DNA from 3 places in the Geomicrobium sp. JCM 19037 genome. Region 3 is predicted to be linked to each of the others. Evidence: predicted binding sites of a transcription regulator. Region 3 holds the regulator's gene; each other region holds the start of a gene.
The links. The regulator LexA, encoded in region 3, represses DNA repair genes until DNA is damaged. The targets are predictions, from matches to a motif close to CGAACATATGTTCG.

Region 1 (4,412 bases), on a different contig from region 3:
ACGGCAACGTCAACGAGCGCGAGGCTTACGCTAACGATAAACTCAAGCTGGAGGATGCGTTGGGTGTCTTAGCAAAAGGCATCGATGCTGAGCCATCTGATAGCGTAGCAGAGGCGCATCGAGCGTCGTGGGATAAAGCCAAGCGAGTAGGCGTGCTCAATGGCGAGCGTCCCAAGCATTTTACGACTCGGGAGCAACTTGCGTCTGTCCTAGACCGCACTGGTCATCTGGATTAATCCACTAAAATGCGGGGAAATTCCTGCCATTTATTTTTGGTTTACCTATAGACACGTATATATAGATATGATATAATTAAAATATAGAAAGGAGGTAATAACTTGGAGATAGCGAAAGAATTAGCTAAGATATTCAAAGACTTGGCTATCGGAATCGGAGCACTTGGGCTACTCTACATCCGGCTTAAATCTCAAAGGAGAAAGCCCAAAAGCAAGCAGAAACGAAAGAAGCCCCATGCAAGAAGCGAAAGGGCAACAGGTAAAACGCTAGGTGAGGGATTGCGCCCCTCACCTTCCATACTATCATAAATTGGAGGGATTCAAACATGAACAAGATTGAAATTTCGTTCGCATTACTGGTAGCAATAGCGTTGTTATTTACAAACTGGTATGAAACGACTTTAGGGATTGTATCTATAACCGTTGCGGTAGTGTGTATGATTACAATATTTTTGATCACTCGTAACAAGAGGAGAGAAAAAGCATGAAGCACACCATTAACAGTAAAGATGAGCTTATAGCATTTGTCGACCACTACGTTTTGACCCCTAGTGAAGTAATGGAGATCCTCGATATTAATCGCCAAAGACTCTCTGCATTAAGTGCGGGTGGTAGGTTAAACCCGGTGAAGAAAGAGGGGAAAACTACAATCTATTACAGGCCGGATGTTGAAGCTTTAAAAAAGGAACTGGAAAAAGGGCGAGAAAAGTACAGACCGTACGACCAATAAGCCGCATAGCTTGCGGGCTACATAAGGGAGTGGATCGCATGAACAAGTTTCGAAGCAACCTGTACAAGCTAGCTCGTATCTTGGGAGACATTAATGCAGTAAAGAAAGGGACAGTCGGCAATCGCATCGCTAGAAGGGCGGCGGGTAAGGTCACAGGCCGAGGGTTACGGCGGATCTTCAAATGAGTGGGGTTGGAATATATCACTAGTAAAAAAGAATCAAAATATCTGTCAATTTGTGTTATAATGGAAATCCATCATTTGTTCGGTGCTTATCGAGCAATTAACCTCCACTATCGTGGGGGTCTTTTTTATGCCTAAAAATCCTTGGATTCTGGGCTTATTAGTTTCTATTGGTGATTCAACTTAGAATATTGACAACAAGATGAGTTTTGTATATCATTAATATACCGAATCGTAATAAATTGAATTCACTGAGGAGGGGAGTCTGTTTGAATCGTATATCTTTGTATAGAAGACAAAGTAAACTAACGCAAAGTAAGTTAGCTATAAAGATGGGGATTAGTCAGAAAAGAGTTTCGCAATTGGAAAGTGGCACTTCTGATCCCTCTATCTTTGAAATTCATAAGATGACTTATTTATTTAATTGTAGTTTTGAAGACCTTTACCCTAAAAAAGAGGAGCGTGGGAATGGAATGAATATATTTATAAAATATAAAGAATTAGAAAAGCATGCGGATCCCGATTTTACTCACTTAACCTATGGTGATGCTGATAATTTACGTGGGGCTAACACAAAAAAGAATGCAAAAATAGGGAGTTACGCTTTTTTCCATACGTCAATTGGAGATCAAGAGTATATTACAGCATACTATTTAATTGATAAAATACTTGAGCGCGGAGCTGATGGTAAACGAATTGATCAACTAAACAGTGCTGCGAAAGTGGATCATATTGTACTTGTAGGGGACCGTAATAAGTCAAAAATTCTGTCTACCCCTCTTGCATTGGACAGAAAATTGATTAAGGATTTGCCATCCTTAGGGATAACAGAAAACTATTTAGATAATTCGAAAACAGAGTTATTCGGAATAAGTAGTAAAACTAGGAATCATCGTACGATTAGCGATAAAGAAGCAAATCATATAATTCAATTGTGTAAGAATAAAGGTTAAACCCAAAAAGCTAGGTATGTTAATCTACCTAGCTTTAATATCAGAAATCACATCAAATTTTAAGTAATGCACCTCATCCCCAGCAAGCACATGAAACTGCCGTTGGTCATGATTGACATAATGGCAGTGACCGAGCACCTCGTAAAACAAGCCATCCTGCCAATACTCAAACTTAATCAACTGGTTATGCTCCATGCAGTCATCTAAGATGAGAGCAAACTCTTCCCATTGCTGCTCATCAATTTCTGGTTTATCCACCTTTTTGTGGTCCTTTTGATGATCTAGCCACGCCTCGCGCCACTCAGGTAAGATCATACGCATTGATTCCCAGCGCATGTTTGAGCCGGGCGTTAGTTTGTTGTCTCTCATGATTCACCTCATAGAACATTTGTTCTTATTATATAGGAACGAACGTTCGTGGGCAATGGGTTTTGAGATTGACGCAATATTGACGCAGGATTTTTTCGATCTTGCGTCAACTTTACGTAGTATGACTTTACTCGAATGATTCAATGATGCGATCTATCAGTAAATATTGAACGCTATATAATAGGAAGTAATGTGCTTATACAGCCTTCTAAGCTGTGGGTCGGGAGTTCGAATCTCTCCTGGGACGCCATTTATAATAATTACCAACCCCAAAATGGGGTCGGATCGGGGTCGATAATTTATATCAGCCCTTTTTTTGTGTGTAAATTTATAATTCGAGCAATGTCACCCCGTATCATCTACTCGTGAGGAAAGTTAAAATTATACGAACAATAACGATGTAATTACAGACAGTGACAGCTTTTTCAATAGTACATCAAGTTTAAACCCCGCGCTTGGATCTTTCCACCCTAACGCATTTATTATTTTTTCTCTACATGTAAAAAGGCGGGATAAATCATCATCAAAAGTGATACTACTCGTAAACGCATCTGTGCCTATTTCAGCAGCATTAGGCACGTAGTGTGATGGTGGCTTCGTCGAGGGTGATGATTGTGAGCCGGCGTGCGCAGCATGAGAAACGTAGCTTTTAAACAGCACAGGGAATATGAACGCCCAATGAGAAGTTATTTTTTTGTGCCAATATTCAATGATTTAAAGCTATTTATTTCAATTCAATGCTAATCATGTTAAATCTAATAATCAACTTTATCTATATCGAATCCATAAAGTAGTAAGGAATTCAACGGAATTTTGTTTGTTCAATTTATATGTATTTTCTTTATCCGATGTAAAAAGAGGAACATTTCAGTTTGCCCACTACCTTACAACATCGTAAGCTGACGTAAGATCAATCAATTCAGCATCGTGCGTCAAGGAGGTAAAATGTGTGTTAAAGACATAGGTTCAGGAGGCAATATGATGAGAAAAGCAGTGATTGGCATTAGTGTAGCAGTGATTCTAGGAATTGCTGCATTTATCGGGTTGTATTACTCGTTGAGTGATATGACTAGAGCGAACATCAACCCGTTTATTCAAGAAGAATATTGGTATGTTCAAGTTGATGAAGATGGCATAGTTGCTGAAGATGAGCAAGGAACTGTCTATTATGAGCTACCTGCAATGAATGAAGATGGAGACGAAATGGACATTGAGTTTACAGCGCTCAGTGAATTAAGAGAAGGTGCGTTTATTCAATTAACGATGAAAGAAGGCTTTGTGATGACGTATGAAGAGGTAGGGGAAGAGGACGTTCCTTAAGCGAGTAGTTAAATGTTAAGTATAAATGTATTGCACCATAAAGATTCTCTCAAACGTGTTTACTTGTGGTACACTTTAATCGATTATAACGTGTTTTAGGAGAGGATCTTGATGAGTGAGATTTAAAAGGCAAAGGGACGAATGGCCAACTAGAGTTGCACGAACATAAATTGGTCATTAAGCGAAAAGGGCTAACGAATAAGATGTTACATGGGCTCAAAGGGGATAAAGAAATATCCATTAGAGAGATTACCTCGATTCAATATAAAAAGCCAGGACTCGTTGCCGGCTATATTCAGTTCTCGTTTAGAGGGGGAACTGAGGCACAAGGGGGTGTGTGGCAAGCGGTAAGTGATGAGAATACGATTACGTTTAACCCCGGTCAAAACAAGAATTTCCTAAAAATAAAAGAAGAGATTGAAAAGAGGATCAATGATCTTTACGCCACTCCAACCGTCACTCAGCCTACGAACCAGAACTTGAACGATTATGATGAGATTGAAAGGCTCGCCTCATTGATGGAAAAAGGCTACATTACAGACGAAGAGTTTCAGGCAAAAAAGAAACAGATCTTAGGTCTATAACAATACAATTAAACGAATCCACCATATGGTGGATTCGT
Region 2 (4,412 bases), on a different contig from region 3:
GCAAGAATGATGTTGATTAAACAATACTTCTTCCTCGCCGACAACATCAATAAGAATGCGTCCACCTGATAGTTCAAGACCGGTTTCTAAAGAACCTGAAAGTCGGGCCTCAATACCCTCTTTAATCACGATGCGGTCTACCACCACTTCAATATTATGCTTTTTATTCTTCTCCAGCGTAATCTCTTCAGACAAGTCAACAATCGTATCGTCAACACGAACACGGACAAACCCTTGTTTCTTTAAGTCCTCAAATACTTTAACGTGCGTACCTTTTCTCCCAGAAACGACAGGCGCAAGAATTTGCATTTTCGTTCGTTCTGGATATGTGAGCAGCTGGTCAATCATTTGCTGAACACTTTGGGACGTAATGGGAATGTGGTGTCGCGGGCAATAAGGCATACCAATACGGGCAAATAACAATCGTAAATAATCATATATTTCAGTAACGGTGCCAACGGTTGATCGCGGGTTTTGGCTCGTCGTCTTCTGGTCGATGGAAATCGCAGGCGATAAGCTTCAATACTGTCTACATCTGGCTTATCCATCTGTCCCAAAAACTGCCTTGCATACGAAGATAATGATTCCACATACCGGCGCTGCCCTCAGCATAAATCGTGTCAAACGCAAGGGATGACTTACCTGAGCCCGACAACCCTGTAAATACAATAAGTTGATCGCGAGGAATGGTCAGATCTACATTCTTTAGATTGTGTGATCTTGCACCTTTAACTTGAATATTCTCTAATGCCATAAGTCGGGTCTTCCCTTCCATCCATAGTCGATTAGCTACCCTTTAGTTCGATGAGCACATCTCGTAACTCAGCTGCCCGTTCGAAATCCAATAAGCGCGCAGCTTCTTTCATATCTGTTTCGATCTTCTCGATCGTTTTCTCTCGTTCTTCTTTGGACATCTGTTTTGGTTTCTTTACGACCGCGCTGTCTGTTTCGTCAGAAGAGACCGTCGCTTGCACCGTCTGTGGTACAGCTTTTTGAATCGTCTTCGGTTCGATGCCGTGCTCTTCATTATGCTTCTTCTGGATGGCGCGCCGGCGCTCAGTTTCATCAATAGCGACCCGCATCGAGCCTGTAATCTTGTCCGCATACATGATGACTTGACCTGCTGCGTTTCGTGCCGCACGACCCATTGTCTGAATGAGCGATCGCTCCGCTCGTAGAAACCCTTCCTTGTCAGCGTCTAAAATTGCAACAAGGGAAACCTCAGGGATATCCAACCCTTCACGCAACAAGTTAATGCCGACGAGACAATCAAACTCACCGAGGCGTAACTGCCGGATAATCTCCAGCCTTTCTAGCGTCTTAATATCAGAATGAAGGTATTTTACTTTAATACCAATTTCCGTCAAATATGTGCTTAAGTCTTCCGACATCTTCTTCGTAAGCGTCGTAATGAGTACTCGTTCACCTTTTTCTGCACGTTCATTAATCTCACCGATGAGGTCATCAATTTGACCTTCAATCGGACGCACATCAACAAGTGGATCAAGCAGCCCCGTCGGCCGGATAATTTGTTCAACCATTTCCGGAGACTGTTCCTCTTCATAAGATCCAGGTGTTGCGGAGACATATACCGCTTGCGATACCCTACCCTCAAATTCATCGAACTTTAATGGGCGGTTATCCATTGCTGATGGCAGACGGAAGCCGTGATCAACAAGCACTTGCTTTCTCGCTTGGTCTCCGTTATACATTCCCCGTACTTGCGGTAACGTAACGTGCGATTCATCTACAATTAAAAGAAAATCTTCTGGAAAGAAATCAATTAACGTGTACGGGGATTCGCCAGGGTTCCGGAACGTAAGGTGTCTTGAATAGTTCTCGATACCTGAACAAAAGCCCATTTCATGCATCATTTCAATATCATAACGCGTCCGCTGTTCTAGTCGCTGCGCTTCAAGCAATTTGTTGCGACCGTGCAACACGTCAAGCTGTTCCTCTAATTCTTTCTCGATATTCACAATCGCTTTCTTCATCTTTTCTTCACGAGTCACAAAGTGCGAGGCTGGGAAAATAGCGACGTGATTACGATCCCCGATGACTTCACCGGTTAACGCATCTACCTCAGTGATCCGGTCAATCTCGTCACCAAAAAACTCTACACGAAAACATTGCTCATCACGAGATGCTGGAAAGATTTCTACAACATCTCCACGTACGCGAAACGTACCACGAATAAAGTTAATATCATTGCGTGTATATTGAATGTCTACCAAGTCATTGAGTAGCTCATCGCGTCCTTTTTCCATATCCGTGCGTAAGGAAACGACAAGATCACGGTATTCTTCCGGTGATCCTAAGCCATAGATGCAACTTACACTTGCGATGATGATGACATCATCACGTTCAAAAAGCGCGCTCGTTGCCGAGTGCCGTAACTTATCAATCTCATCATTAATGCTTGCATCTTTCTCTATAAAGGTGTCCGACTGAGGCACATACGCCTCCGGTTGATAATAATCGTAGTAACTAACAAAGTATTCCACAGCATTGTTAGGGAAAAATGCTTTGAACTCATTATATAGCTGACCAGCAAGTGTCTTATTGTGTGCAATAATTAACGTCGGTTTCTTTACTTCTTGAATGACGTTCGACATCGTAAATGTCTTGCCTGTTCCCGTCGCTCCAAGCAACACTTGGTGACGTTTCCCATCACGAACCCCTTTCACAATCTCTTTGATTGCATTCGGTTGATCCCCTTGCGGTTCGTATTCCGATACTAACTCAAAATCTCGGCTCAAAACAGGTTCCTCCTTCTGTCAACAACGATCATCTTCTTTGTGTAAGTATACCATAGCGAAAGAAAAAGCGAACATATTTTCGCTTTTTCTTTTCCAATGTCCATAAAAAGACATTCCCGTTTTTGGCATGATTATTCATAGAATGCCTCAATCGGGAATGTCTTATAACAACTTTGTTTTAATTATCCATGTGAGTCGTAACTATGCCACTCTTCACGGCTTTCGGGCTTCAAAAAGATAATGCCTAATTCGTGATGCTGATTATCGTAAAGAGCGGCTTGTTCGATCCGCTTTTCACCTTGAGCATCAACAACTTCGACCCGTCCATACGCAGGGTTAATTTGCAGCTTTTGGTAGAAACTCCACTCGCTATTGACCGGTTCTTGGTGTACTTTTGTAATGATTTCCCCTGGTTTTAAGCCCATCTTGTCTGCAGGAGAATCAGTAATTACTGCAAGAATCATCACTCCATCAGACCGTGGCGTGAAGTATGGAATTTGACGACCTTCCCTTGATGCCCGCAATATATGAACGAACACTACGAAGGCGAACAACACTGAGACCGTTACGAGTGATGAGAAAACATCAAAGTACACAATAGTTGCACCGACACTTGCCAGTACAGCCAACCAAAGCGTACGGATCGCCGTACGTTGTATTTGCTTGTACAGTAGTTCAGTTTGTGAACGCGCTCGGTGTCCAATGAGTATGGGTAGTAGTACGAGCGAAACTTCATTTCCGAACGAAAATACTGGCCACCAACCGATGTCAGAAAATCCACTTCCAGGAATGAATATGAAAATGGGAATGAGCCAAGCTCGTTCCACCATTTGTCCACCAATCCACTTTCCTCGCTTACTCTTTGTCCGAAGCGGCGAAAAGTGTGTCGGTTTCTTTAACCGAATTAGAAGGATGGCTTCCACTATGAGGAGCAGCCCAACGAGAACGAGTACAGGAAACGCCTCAGCTTGTCCTACTTGCACAAATGGCAGTTCCACATTGAAAAAGGCGAAACCAACATCCAATAAGTACGCAATTAACAGTGCATATGCAGCTGATAAGAAACGCGCACCGAATACGATGAGAAGCAATGCATACAGCATTGCAGCCATTAAAATGTATGCAGGTGCGAACACCAAACCGAGTAGCAAAACGACAGATGAAAGCACGATCTGCTAACACACCGGGAATAAGCGGGTAAAACAATTCATTCGTCCAAGCCCCGATTCCTGTATGAAACATCTTACGTTCTCTTTTAACGCGGCGGTACCCTAACCAAGCCATAAAAAGTAGTGCGATATATGTAAGTGGGTGCACAAAAAACAAACCAATTCCTGTAAGCAACTCGTTCAGCCACGTTGGCATCGCGCATCCCTCATTTCTAGATCTTTCCTTTATTATAACTGAGTCATCAGAAAATAGCTTCCTAAAAAAGAACCATGCATTCGCGTATCCAAAGAGACGAATGCATGGCCTGCTTCATTTAAGATGCTTGTTCTAAAATCACTTCAATGGCTCGGTTCAATTGCCGATCATTACTTGGCTCTCGGATTTGTTCAACAATGCTTGTATGAAGCGCTTGAGCGGTCTCTTCGTTGATCGTACCGTTCACATCGAGGTCGTCCGCCATCTCTTGAAATGCAATAACTGCGT
Region 3 (4,412 bases):
TATTCAAAGGAAAGACGAATGCTTTTTACGATGAGAGCACGCCTTCCCAATTGAGTGAAACAGCGATGCAATTCTTAGCTGGGATTCTCGATCACGCCAAAGCGTTCACAGCAATTACAAACCCAATCGTCAACTCATACAAGCGTCTCGTTCCAGGCTATGAAGCGCCGGTATACATCGCTTGGTCACTACGTAACCGTAGTCCACTTGTGCGAATTCCTTCTTCTAGAAAAGCGAGCACAAGAATTGAAGTGAGAAGCCCAGACCCATCTGCCAACCCATACTTGGCAATGGCCGCACTGCTTGCTGCAGGTCTTGACGGTGTCAAAAGAAAGCTTCAAGCACCAGAAGAAACAGACCGCAACATCTATGTAATGGATGAGCAAGAACTTAAAGACGAAGGAATCGAAGCCCTTCCTGGTAGCTTAAAAGGAGCGCTTGAAGAACTAAAAGCCGACAAAATTCTCGTCGACGCACTTGGCGAGCATGCAATGGAACACTTCGTTGAAGCTAAAGAAATCGAATGGGATATGTTTAGAACCCAAGTTCACCCTTGGGAAAGAGAGCAATATTTCCAAGCATACTAAAATGGAAAAAGCCTTATCCTTTAGGGGATAGGGCTTTTTTACATGTCTCGTGGAATGTGGTACAGGTTGGCTTGCCCACAATTTTTGATGAAAAATTGCACGTAACGACTCGACCTATAACGAGTTCACTAGCTCAGCATCGTTAGATCTTGGGTCGTTCACTCGTGGGGATACTTCGTAAGCAATCATGTCTCCGGCAGGATAGGGTTCTAACATTGGGGTTACCGATTGGGGGTCGGTGTTTGTTGGATCTAGCCAACGATCGAAATCAGCAGGGGAGAGAATGACCGGCATGCGCTCATGGATGTCAGCGACCAATTCGTTTGCTTCTGTCGTAATAATAGCGCAGCTCGTCATCTGTTCTGTGTCGTTTGACCACGTATCCCAAATGCCTGCGAAAGCGAGCGGGTCACCGTTTTTTAATTGGATGTGAAACGGTTGCTTCTTTTTGTTTTTCGTTTGCCATTCGTAAAAGCCAGAGGCAGGAATGATGCATCGCCTCCTTTGAAAGGATTGACGGAAGCTAGGTTTTTCTGTGACGGTCTCTGCTCGGGCATTAATAAGTGGACGGCTAGATTTCTGTTCTTTCGCCCAAGAGGGGATGAGTCCCCATCTGACCGTTTTTAACTGTTCGTACGTACCGTCATGATAAACGCAAAAAATTGATTGAGTCGGTGCGATATTATAGCTTGTTGGTAGTGGGGTATTCTGTCTGTACTTGTTGTTAAATAGCTTTTCTAGGGTTTCTAATTGCTCAAAGAATGTAAATCGGCCGCACATGAACGATATCTCCCTTCATCTATTCAGATACCGTTATCGTGCCCAAACTGGCAAATGTGCAAACGCTCGGGTACGTGGGAAATTTACTTGCATACACTAGATGTAAAAGACACTAAAGGGGTCCGCGTATGCTTGAGTTTGGATTAATTGTGTCACTTATGATCGCTACACCAGGAATTGGAATGCTTAGTGTGATCGGGGTCGCTCTCTATGTGAAAGAACGGAAAAGTAAACAATAAAAACATTATGTAAACTTAAAACGAAAAAGAAAAAACCTGTGTGTCTACACAGATTATTTCAACAGTTCTTTAATGAATATTTCGCAGTACGCCGGTCACTTTCCCTAGCACAGATACATTATCTAAATAGATCGGTTCCATCGTTTCATTTTCTGGTTGCAAACGAATTTGATTACCTTCCTTGTAAAAGCGCTTTACCGTCGCTTCTTGCTCTTCAGTCATTGCAACGATGATATCGCCATTATTCGCTGTCTGTTGTTGCCGAACAATGACTTGATCCCCGTCCAAAATCCCGGCATCTATCATACTTTCACCGACAATGGTTAGCATGAAAACCGACTCATTCCCAACAAAAGATTCAGGGAGAGGGACGTATTCTTCAATGTTCTCAACAGCCGTAATCGGTTGACCAGCGGTAACTTTACCGATAACGGGTACGTAAGCGGTTGCTGCTGGTGCATTGCTGTTCTCGGTGTATGAAGAGGCGTCTGTCGTTGCACCATCTAATCCTAACACTTCGATTGCGCGAGGTTTTGTAGGGTCACGCCGAATAAAGCCTTTCTTCTCTAATCGTGCTAAATGACCGTGCACAGTAGAGCTTGAAGCGAGACCGACAGCTTCACCGATTTCTCGTACGGACGGCGGGTAACCTTTGCTGCGTACATTATCTTTAATATAAGTAAGAATGCGTTCTTGGCGTGCGGATAACTTTGTCATCGTTTCACCTCATTATCTCTTTCCAATCTTAGGAAAAGCATAGCATACAAAACATGTGTTTGCAAACACTCGTTCTGTTTTTCTTGTTGACAAGAACATTTGTTCCGGTTATGATCATTATACGAACATACGTTTTGGAGGGGATCAGATGGTCAAGTTATCAAAAGCACTTATAAAGAGGAAAACGGTAGAAGAGTGGCTCATTATTCTTCTGTTTGGTTTTGCGGTCGCTGTCATGTTGTTTGTAGCCCAAACGTCATTAGCGGCGAGTGAACCCGTCGTTTTAAATCCAGCATTTCTTTCATATAAGTAAAACTAATAACTTTGGCCATCGTTTTACGTGAGGTCTGAAAACAATGACGAACCGGTTAAATTCTTTAAATTATAAATGTTAGGTTTATTTCTTTTGCTGTTCGGGAATATACATACTAATGTGTGAGAACGATGATAAATAACGAAAGGAGGATCCGTGATGAACTCTAGTAAGAAAATCGACCGTATGAACGAACTTGCCAAGCGGGCAAGGACGATGGGGTTAACTCATGACGAAGAGTTCGAACAGCATTCGCTTAGAGATGAGTACTTGAGTAGTCTAAGAACATCTTTTAAGAAGCAATTACAAGCCGTTAAAGTGGTTGATGAGAATGGAAGCGATGTGACTCCTCATTCATTAAAGAAACGAAGGCGTTCCTATTAACAGAATGAATAGCTTAACCCATCAACCTGGACGGTGCATCCAGGTTTTTTCAATGTCATGAACAAACCGCTCTAAAGGTTGTTTTGATGAATAAAACCGTATATCATGGACAAGAGTAGGTTTAATAGGAATGATGGAGAGGATGAACGAGTGTTGAATACAGTAGAAGAAAAAGCAATTAATACGATTCGTACGTTATCCATTGATAGCATTAATCGAGCCAATTCCGGTCACCCGGGGCTTCCGATGGGTGCAGCACCGATGGCGTTTGCATTGTGGACAAGACATTTAAAGCACGAACCAGATAACCCAAACTGGTGGGATCGTGACCGTTTCGTACTTTCAGCCGGACACGGATCAATGCTTTTATATAGCCTGCTTCATCTTAGTGGATATGACTTGAGCATGGATGAACTGAAGAACTTCCGCCAATGGGGAAGTAAAACGCCAGGTCACCCTGAATACGGACATACTCCAGGTGTGGATGCAACAACAGGACCTCTCGGTCAAGGCCTTGCAATGGCTGTAGGTATGGCAATGGCTGAATCCCACCTGAGCGCAGTATACAATACATCCAAACATGAGCTGTTTGACCATTACACGTACGCTCTTTGTGGTGACGGAGATGTGATGGAAGGGGTCGCTTCAGAATCCGCATCCTTGCGGGTCATCTCGGACTTGGGAAGCTTGTTGTTTTGTATGATTCAAATGACATCTCTTTAGATGGAGATTTGAATCGCTCGTTTTCTGAGGATGTAATGGCACGTTACGATGCATACGGCTGGCACACGATTCTTGTAGAAGATGGAAGTGATGTTGATGCCATTGACCGGGCAATTGCAGATGCAAAAGCGGATCCGCGTCAAGCTTGATTGAAATTAAGACAGTCATCGGTTTTGGGTCCCCGAACAGAGCAGGTACGAATGAAGCTCACGGGAAAGCTCTCGGAGCAGACGAGACTGTACTCGTGAAAGAAAGCTATAAATGGGAGCACGATGAGTTCCATGTGCCTGAGGAAGTGGCTTCATTCTTTGCTTCTTTAAAAGAAAACAATAAAAAGCAGTTTAGCGATTGGGAAAATACATTGGCCGCATACGAACAAGATGAACCGAAAAAAGCAGAAGAACTTCGAGGTGCGTTTGCCAGAGAATGGTTTAATAAAGAAGCGCTTCTAGATCTTCCTGCTTATGAAGTAGGAAAAGATAAGTTGGCTACACGAAAAGCTTCTGGTGAAATGATTAGTGCAATATCAAAACAAACGGATGCGTTGTTTGGTGGTTCAGCTGATCTTGCTTCTTCTAACAATACGATGATGAACGATCATGACGACTTTACGAAAGAAAATCGAACAGGGAGAAACGTATGGTTTGGTGTTCGAGAATTTGCAACAGC

Region 1: the regulator LexA is predicted to act here: its motif matches at 2,506-2,519, upstream of JCM19037_RS22235 (YolD-like family protein).
Region 2: the regulator LexA is predicted to act here: its motif matches at 2,828-2,841, upstream of uvrB (excinuclease ABC subunit UvrB).

The regions. Positions count from the first base shown of each region.
Region 1 is NZ_BAWZ01000008.1:22,479-26,890, forward strand. Features, by position in the region: gene JCM19037_RS22230 (N-acetylmuramoyl-L-alanine amidase family protein) at 1-236, shown strand, start outside; gene JCM19037_RS06190 (hypothetical protein) at 339-545, shown strand; gene JCM19037_RS06195 (DNA-binding protein) at 721-966, shown strand; gene JCM19037_RS06205 (helix-turn-helix transcriptional regulator) at 1,418-2,101, shown strand; gene JCM19037_RS22235 (YolD-like family protein) at 2,126-2,470, opposite strand; gene JCM19037_RS06215 (YxeA family protein) at 3,452-3,790, shown strand; gene JCM19037_RS06220 (DUF4429 domain-containing protein) at 3,946-4,374, shown strand.
Region 2 is NZ_BAWZ01000004.1:104,637-109,048, reverse strand. Features, by position in the region: partial or broken gene uvrA (excinuclease ABC subunit UvrA) at 1-754, opposite strand, end outside; gene uvrB (excinuclease ABC subunit UvrB) at 786-2,759, opposite strand; gene JCM19037_RS03750 (PDZ domain-containing protein) at 2,942-3,928, opposite strand; gene JCM19037_RS29120 (S41 family peptidase) at 4,243-4,412, opposite strand, start outside.
Region 3 is NZ_BAWZ01000001.1:134,293-138,704, reverse strand. Features, by position in the region: partial or broken gene glnA (type I glutamate--ammonia ligase) at 1-587, shown strand, start outside; gene JCM19037_RS00660 (SOS response-associated peptidase) at 702-1,367, opposite strand; gene lexA (transcriptional repressor LexA) at 1,676-2,323, opposite strand; gene JCM19037_RS25380 (hypothetical protein) at 2,472-2,636, shown strand; gene JCM19037_RS00650 (DUF896 domain-containing protein) at 2,796-3,020, shown strand; partial or broken gene JCM19037_RS29775 (hypothetical protein) at 3,126-3,892, shown strand; gene JCM19037_RS29770 (transketolase C-terminal domain-containing protein) at 3,889-4,412, shown strand, end outside.